Regions from separate parts of the Janibacter hoylei PVAS-1 genome, predicted to be linked through region 1. Evidence: riboswitches for the same ligand, from Rfam matches in the RefSeq annotation. Region 1 holds a riboswitch; the other holds the start of a gene.

The links. Region 1 has a riboswitch for FMN ahead of ribD (bifunctional diaminohydroxyphosphoribosylaminopyrimidine deaminase/5-amino-6-(5-phosphoribosylamino)uracil reductase RibD). Riboswitches for the same ligand answer to the same signal wherever they lie in the genome.
Region 2: linked by a shared signal. The riboswitch ahead of CWN80_RS14500 (nicotinamide mononucleotide transporter family protein) and the one ahead of ribD (bifunctional diaminohydroxyphosphoribosylaminopyrimidine deaminase/5-amino-6-(5-phosphoribosylamino)uracil reductase RibD) in region 1 are both predicted to bind FMN.

The regions. Positions count from the first base shown of each region.
Region 1 is NZ_PIPF01000003.1:73,150-76,531, forward strand. Features, by position in the region: gene CWN80_RS03720 (riboflavin synthase) at 1-524, opposite strand, end outside; gene ribD (bifunctional diaminohydroxyphosphoribosylaminopyrimidine deaminase/5-amino-6-(5-phosphoribosylamino)uracil reductase RibD) at 524-1,603, opposite strand; FMN riboswitch at 1,748-1,877, opposite strand; gene CWN80_RS03730 (lysozyme) at 1,969-2,787, opposite strand; gene sucD (succinate--CoA ligase subunit alpha) at 2,966-3,382, opposite strand, start outside.
Region 2 is NZ_PIPF01000014.1:62,698-66,079, reverse strand. Features, by position in the region: gene hisG (ATP phosphoribosyltransferase) at 1-398, opposite strand, end outside; gene CWN80_RS14505 (phosphoribosyl-ATP diphosphatase) at 409-672, opposite strand; gene CWN80_RS14500 (nicotinamide mononucleotide transporter family protein) at 705-1,388, opposite strand; FMN riboswitch at 1,404-1,534, opposite strand; gene CWN80_RS14495 (hypothetical protein) at 1,532-1,795, shown strand; gene rpe (ribulose-phosphate 3-epimerase) at 2,046-2,702, opposite strand; gene CWN80_RS14485 (VOC family protein) at 2,724-3,107, opposite strand; gene CWN80_RS14480 (RsmB/NOP family class I SAM-dependent RNA methyltransferase) at 3,109-3,382, opposite strand, start outside.

The sequences.
Region 1 (3,382 bases):
CCCTTGCGCCCCAGGGTGGTCAGCTGCAGCGTCGTGGGGATGAGGGCGACCTCGACGTGGTCGTCGCCGACCCGGGTCAGGGTCAGGCTCACCCCGTCGAGGCAGATCGAGCCCTTGTCCACGACGAAGGGAGCCAGCTCCGGCGCGAGGGAGAGGCGCACCTCCTCCCAGGCATCGCCCGGCCGCCGCTCGAGGATCGTCGCCGTGCCGTCGACGTGCCCCTGCACGAGGTGCCCGTCCAGACGGGCACCGAGGACCATGGCGCGCTCGAGGTTGACCGCGTCGCCGACGACCAGATCGCCCAGGGCGGAGCGCCGCAGGCTCTCCGCCATGACGTCGAAGGTGACCTCGCCCCCCTGCGGCTCGTGGTCGGTGACGGTGAGGCACGCGCCGTTGACGGCGATCGACGCCCCGTGGGCGGCCTCGTTGGTGGTGACGGCGCCGCGCACCGTGATCCGGCTGGACTCCTCCCCCGGCACGATGGCGACCACCTCCCCGAGCTCCTCGACGATCCCGGTGAACATCAGTGCTCCCTCCTCACGGCGGCCGTGACGGCGATGTCGTCGCCGAGCCGCGTGACGTCGGTGGTGGTGAGGCGCAGCGCCTCGGTCATGGTGGTGATGCCGGCGTCCCCGAGGACCGGCGCGCCGGCCCCGAGCAGTGCCGGCGCGAAGTGGGCGACGACCTCGTCGACGAGGTCGGCCGCGACGAAGGAGGCGGCGAGACGGGCGCCGCCCTCGAGCAGCACGGAGCGCACGCCCCGCGCGTGGAGCCCGGCGAGGAGCGCCGCGGGGTCGATGCCGCGCTCCCCCACGGGTAGAGCGAGCACGTCGACCCCCGCGTCGGTCAGTCGCGCCGTGTCGGCTCCCTCGGCGACCGCGACGAGGGTCGGGGCCGCGTCGTCGAGGACACGGGCGGTCGGCTCGATCTCGGCGCGGGTGTCGACGACGACCCGCAGCGGCTGGGTCGCGCCCTCGACCCCGCGCACGGCCAGGTGCGGGTCGTCGGCACGCAGGGTGCCGGCCCCCACGAGGACCGCGTCACGCTCCGCGCGCAGCCGGTGCACCGCCTCGCGGGCCGTGGGCCCGGTGATCCAGCGACTCGTCCCGTCGGCGGCGGCGGTGCGCCCGTCGAGGGTGCTCGCGAGCTTCCACGTGACGTACGGACGTCCGGTCCTCACGGCGTGCAGCCAGGCCCGGTTGACGTGGGTGGCGGCCTCTCGCCCGACACCTTCGACGACCTCGATCCCGTGGTCCCGCAGCACGTCCGCTCCCCCACCAGCAGCGGCGGTGGGGTCCGGCACCGCGACGACCACCCGGGCGATGCCGGCGTCGAGCAGGGCTGTGGTGCACGGGCCGGTCCGGCCGGCGTGGCGGCAGGGCTCGAGGGTGACGACCGCCGTGCCCCCGCGCGCGGCCTCTCCCGCGGCGGCCAGCGCGACGACCTCGGCGTGGGGGCCGCCGGCCCGGGCGTGCCACCCTTCGCCGACCGGTGCGCCGTCGGCGTCGAGCACGACGCACCCGACGACGGGGTTGGGGGCCGTGTGGCCCAGACCGCGGGCCGCCAGGTCGACGGCACGCGCCATCGCCTGCTCGGTGGTCATCGGTCCCTGCATCTGCCTCTCCGTGGTCCGACGCGGACCACGGGTGCAGGGAGGCACGCCAAGGGCGTGACGGCGTGCGCGAAGCACCGGGAGACCCGGTGACGTCGGCCGCGATGGGTCACCACGCACGGCACGACCGCGCCGCCGCGTGCTGCCTCCCATCCGGACTTTCACCGTCGGTGCTGGAGTCCCACCAGCTCAACCCGACCTCGAGAGGACGGGCTCGCGGACTGTCACCGCCGGCTCGGAATTACACCGACCCCGGAGCACGCGTACGACTGACTCGTACGCCCCCGAGCGTACTCGCACGCGAGCGGGGCGGCACCGTGCGTCTCGCCACACGGCACCGCCCCGCCCGTCGGTGATCAGTTCGCGGCGAAGTACCGCAGGCGCTCGAGGGTGCCGTTCCACACGTTCTGGTCGATCGGGGTGTCGCTGTACTGCCAGAAGGTGTGCGTGGGCCAACCGGTCGGCAACGTGCCCCGCGTCGACGAGTAGCGAGCGATCCACAGCGGTGACTTCGTCGGGATCGTCGTGTCGCTGCCGACGCACTGCGTCCACCAGCTCGTCGCCGTGTAGATGACCGGGTAGCGGCCCGTGCGCGACCTGTACTGGGTGAGGAAGTCGTTGATCCAGGTGCGCAACTGCGTCTGCGTCTTGCCGTAGCAGGTGGCGCCGTAGGGGTTCCACTCCATGTCGAGGGCGCCGGGCAGGGTCTTGCCGTCGGCGCTCCAGCCGCCACCGTGGTCGACGAAGTGGTTGGCCTGGGTGGTCCCGCTCGAGCTGTCGGGCAGCGCGAAGTGGTAGGCGCCGCGGATGAAGCCCTGGGCGTAGGAGCCGGTGTACTGGTGGCCGAAGGAGGGGCTCGTGTACGTCGTGCCCTCCGTCGCCTTGACGTAGGCGAAGCGCTTGCCGGCACCCCACTGACCGGCCCAGTCGACCTGGCCCTGCCAGTTGGAGACGTCGATGCCCGGGACCCCGGCGGGCACGGCGGCCGCGACCTGGGAGCGGGTCCGGACGTCGCGCTGCCGCCAGCCCATCGCCGCCTCGCCCGGCTCGGTGATGCCGGCCGCCTCGGCCTGCGGGGTGGGCTCGGGCGTGGCGGGCGCCGCCTGGGCACCCGTCGACAGGAGCAGGCCGGCGGCGGCGAGCGCACCGGCGGCCAGCATCGTGGTCCGGGACATGCGAGATCTCCTCGTGCAGGGGTGGTGGCCCCGGGGCAGGGCCTTTGGCACGCTAGGAGGTCAAGATGACGAGGACCCCACGGGCATCTCCCGACTTCGTCAGGTCTTCGTCAGGACATGGCGAAGGGGGACGACGACCCGTGGTCGTCGTCCCCCTTCACGCGTGGGATGTCCGGGACTACTTGGACAGGCCCTGCATGATCTCGCGCATGAGGTCGGCCGTCTCGGACGGCGTCTTGCCGACCTTGACGCCAGCGGCCTCGAGGGCCTCCTTCTTGGCCGCGGCCGTACCGGAGGAGCCGGAGACGATGGCGCCGGCGTGGCCCATGGTCTTGCCCTCCGGGGCGGTGAAGCCCGCGACGTAGCCGACGACCGGCTTGGTGACGTGCTCCTTGATGTAGGCCGCCGCACGCTCCTCTGCGTCGCCACCGATCTCGCCGATCATGACGATCGCGTCGGTCTCGGGGTCGGCCTCGAAGGCCTCGAGGCAGTCGATGTGCGTCGTCCCGATGATCGGGTCGCCGCCGATGCCGACACCGGTGGAGAAGCCGAACTCACGCAGCTCGTACATCATCTGGTAGGTCAGCGTGCCCGA
Region 2 (3,382 bases), on a different contig from region 1:
ACGACGTCCGCGGTGATCCCCTGCGCCGCGAGGTGGTCACGCACGAGGCCGGCATAGGACGTGGCGACCCGACGGCCGCCGAGGTCGGCGGCTCCGCTCGCCTCGCCGGGGCGCCCGGCGAAACGGAAGGTCGAGCCACCGAAGCCCAGACCCATGACCTCGGTCGCGGTCGAGCCGGAGTCGAGCAGCAGGTCGCGGCCGGTGATGCCGGCGTCGACCTGGCCCTTGCCGACGTAGAGCGCGACGTCGCGGGGGCGCAGGTAGAAGAACTCGACGTCGTTGTCCGGGTCGGCGACGATGAGCTCCTTGATGTCGCGGCGGACCCGGTAGCCCGCCTCGCGGAGCATCTCGACGGCAGGTTCGGACAGGGAGCCCTTGTTGGGCACGGCGATGCGCACAGCGGTCCTCTCAGAGGTGGGTGTAGACGTCGTCGACGGTGAGCCCGCCGTCGATCATGAGCACCTGCAGGTGGTAGAGCAGCTGACTGATCTCCTCGGCCAGCTCCTCCTTGCTCTCGTACTCGGCGGCCATCCACACCTCGGCGGCCTCCTCGACGATCTTCTTGCCGATCGCATGGGTCCCGGCATCGAGCTGCGCCACGGTGCCCGAGCCCGCGGGCCGCTCGGCGGCCTTGCGGGAGAGTTCGTCGAAGAGGGTCTCGAAGGTCTTCACGGGAGACCAGCCTAGTTCGCCGCAGGCCGCAGCTAGGTCGCGGGTTCAGCGTCCGGACGCTCGCTGCGCGAGGCGCGCAGCCACACGACGAAGCCGTAGAGGACGAAGGCGGCGTAGAGCACCGCCGTCGGCAGGTAGCCGCTGTGCCACAGCAGGGGCACGCCGACGAGGTCGACCCCGATCCAGATGAGCCAGAACTCGTTCCAGCCGCGCGCCATGGCGTAGGTCGCGAGCAGGGAGCCCATGAAGATCCAGGCGTCCGCGACGTGGTACCAGCGCGGGGCGGGCCAACCGGCACCGAGCATCGTGAAGACCTGCTGGGCGACGGCCACGCCGAGCACCATGGTGACCACGAGCCCCGCGCGCTCGCCCCAGGTGGCCCAGCGGGGGGTGATCGCGTGGGCGTCACCCGTGTGCTGCTCGCGCTTGACCTGCCGCCAGCGCCACCACCCGTAGAGCGAGGTGATGATGAAGAAGATCTGCCGGGCCGACTGCCCGAAGAGGGGCGCCTTGTCGTCGACTCCCATCGTGATGCCGATGTAGACGAAGAAGAGGATGACGTTGCCGACGATCCCGATGGGCCAGGCCCACACCTTGCGGAGCATCCCCCCGACGGCGGAGGCCAGGCCGAAGCCGATGCCGATGACCTCCATGAGGGAGAGCCGGTAGTCGGCGATGTCGACGCCGGCCGCGTAGATCCATTCGATGATGGACATGGGTGATCCGATCCGCACGCGCCGCTCTCGTCCGGACTGTCACCGTCGGCCCCGGGGTTCTTGACCGGAGTTCACCGCCTGCCGGAGCAGTCGGGTCGCGGGCTCTCACCGCCGGTGCGGATTTTCACCGCGTCACGTGGCACGTGCACGACCATTGTGCGAAGGGAGCCCACCGCTCGGCAATTCGGTGGCCGCGTGAGTCGGGCCACGGATCCGCCGGCCGCACCTCATGCGGGCGGTCGCGGACGCGGTGCAGCTGCTGTGCGCTGCTCGACAACGAGGTCGCCGACCGGCTGGAGTACGACGAGGAGGGGTCCTCCTTCGTCCCGGAGCGCGGGTACCCGCAGGCTCACGACGTCGCGCTCGACGTGGCCACGGGCATCTGCGTCGAGATCCACGCCGTATAGCGACGAGCTCTTCGCCGAGCGCGGCCGCTGGCAATCTCGCGCCGCAGGGCTTCGGAGGCGCTGACTCGCCCGCGGCCACAGCGTCTCGACGGGAGGTGGTGGCGTTGATGTCACCCGACGGCAGTGGTGCCGCCTGGTTGCCCGGAGGAGGGGGACCAGGTGGCACCGACGCTCCCAACTGCGCAGAGCCCTGCCCGTCCACCGCCGTCCGCTCCACCACCCGAGTGACGGTTGCGGGCCGGACACCAGGTCAGTGCTGGTGCCCCCGGGCGAGCTCGCGCAGCTCGTCGACGGCGGCGGCGGCCGACTCGGCGCCGTAGACGGCCGACCCCGCGACGAAGACGTCGGCACCCGCCTCGGCGCACTGCTCGATGGTCTTCGCCGAGACGCCCCCGTCGACCTGCACCCAGATGTCGCCGCCGTGCCTGCGCACGGCCTCACGCACCTGCGCGACCTTGGGCATCTGGTCGGCCATGAAGGACTGCCCGCCGAAACCCGGCTCGACGGTCATGACGAGCACCATGTCGAGCTCGGGCAGCAGTTCCTCGTAGGGCGCGAAGGGGGTCCCCGGCTTGATCGCCATCGACGCACGCGCCCCCTGGGCTCGGATGTCGCGGGCGAGCGTCACCGGGTCCGCGGCGGCCTCGATGTGGAAGGTGACGCTCTGGGCACCGGCCTCGGCGTACGGCGGGGCCCACCGGTCGGGGTCCTCGATCATCAGGTGGCAGTCGATCGGGATCGGGCTCACCTTGAGCAGCGACTCGACGATCGGCAGGCCGAGGGTGAGGTTGGGGACGAAGTGGGCGTCCATGACGTCGACGTGCGCCCAGTCGGCGTTGCCGATCGCGCCCAGCTCGGACTCGAGGTTGGCGAAGTCTGCGGACAGGATGCTCGGGGAGATCTGCACGGGGGTCCTCGTGGTGGTGGGTCAGGCCTGGTGGATGGACAGGATGTTGCCGACGCCGTCCTCGATCTGGAAGTGCAGTCCGATGACGTCCTGGGTCAGCTCTTCGCGGACGACGACGTCGCCACGGTCACGCAGCCGGTGGTACTCGCGCTCGACGTCGTCGACGGCGAGCATGAGCGCGGCGAGCCCGGCGCGCAGCTGGTGCTCGGACCAGGCCCGGGTCGCGTCGTCCTCGATCGGCTCGAGGTTGATCTGCGCACCCATCTCCCACCCGCTGCTCGGGCCGAGGATGCACAGGTCGTGCGCGGGCACGACGAGGACCTCGCGCAGCCCGAGCACCTGCGTGTAGAAGGCGTGGGCCCGCCGGACGTCGGTGACGTGGAGACCGGTGACGAGGACGCGCACGTCAGGCCCGCTTGCGCAGCATCGCGAGGAACATGCCGTCGGTGCCGTGCACGTGCGGCCACAGCTGCGCGTGCGGGCCGTCGCCGAGGCCGGTCAGCTCGGCACGCGCCGTGCCGGCGAGCAGCTCCCGGGCGTCGAGCACCTCGACGTCGTCGCGCTTCTTGAGCACGTCGCGGACGACGAAGGTCGTCTCCGACAGGTGCGGGCTGCACGTCGCGTAGGCGATGACGCCGCCGGGACGGGTCGCCTCGATGCCGGCACGCAGGAGGTCCCTC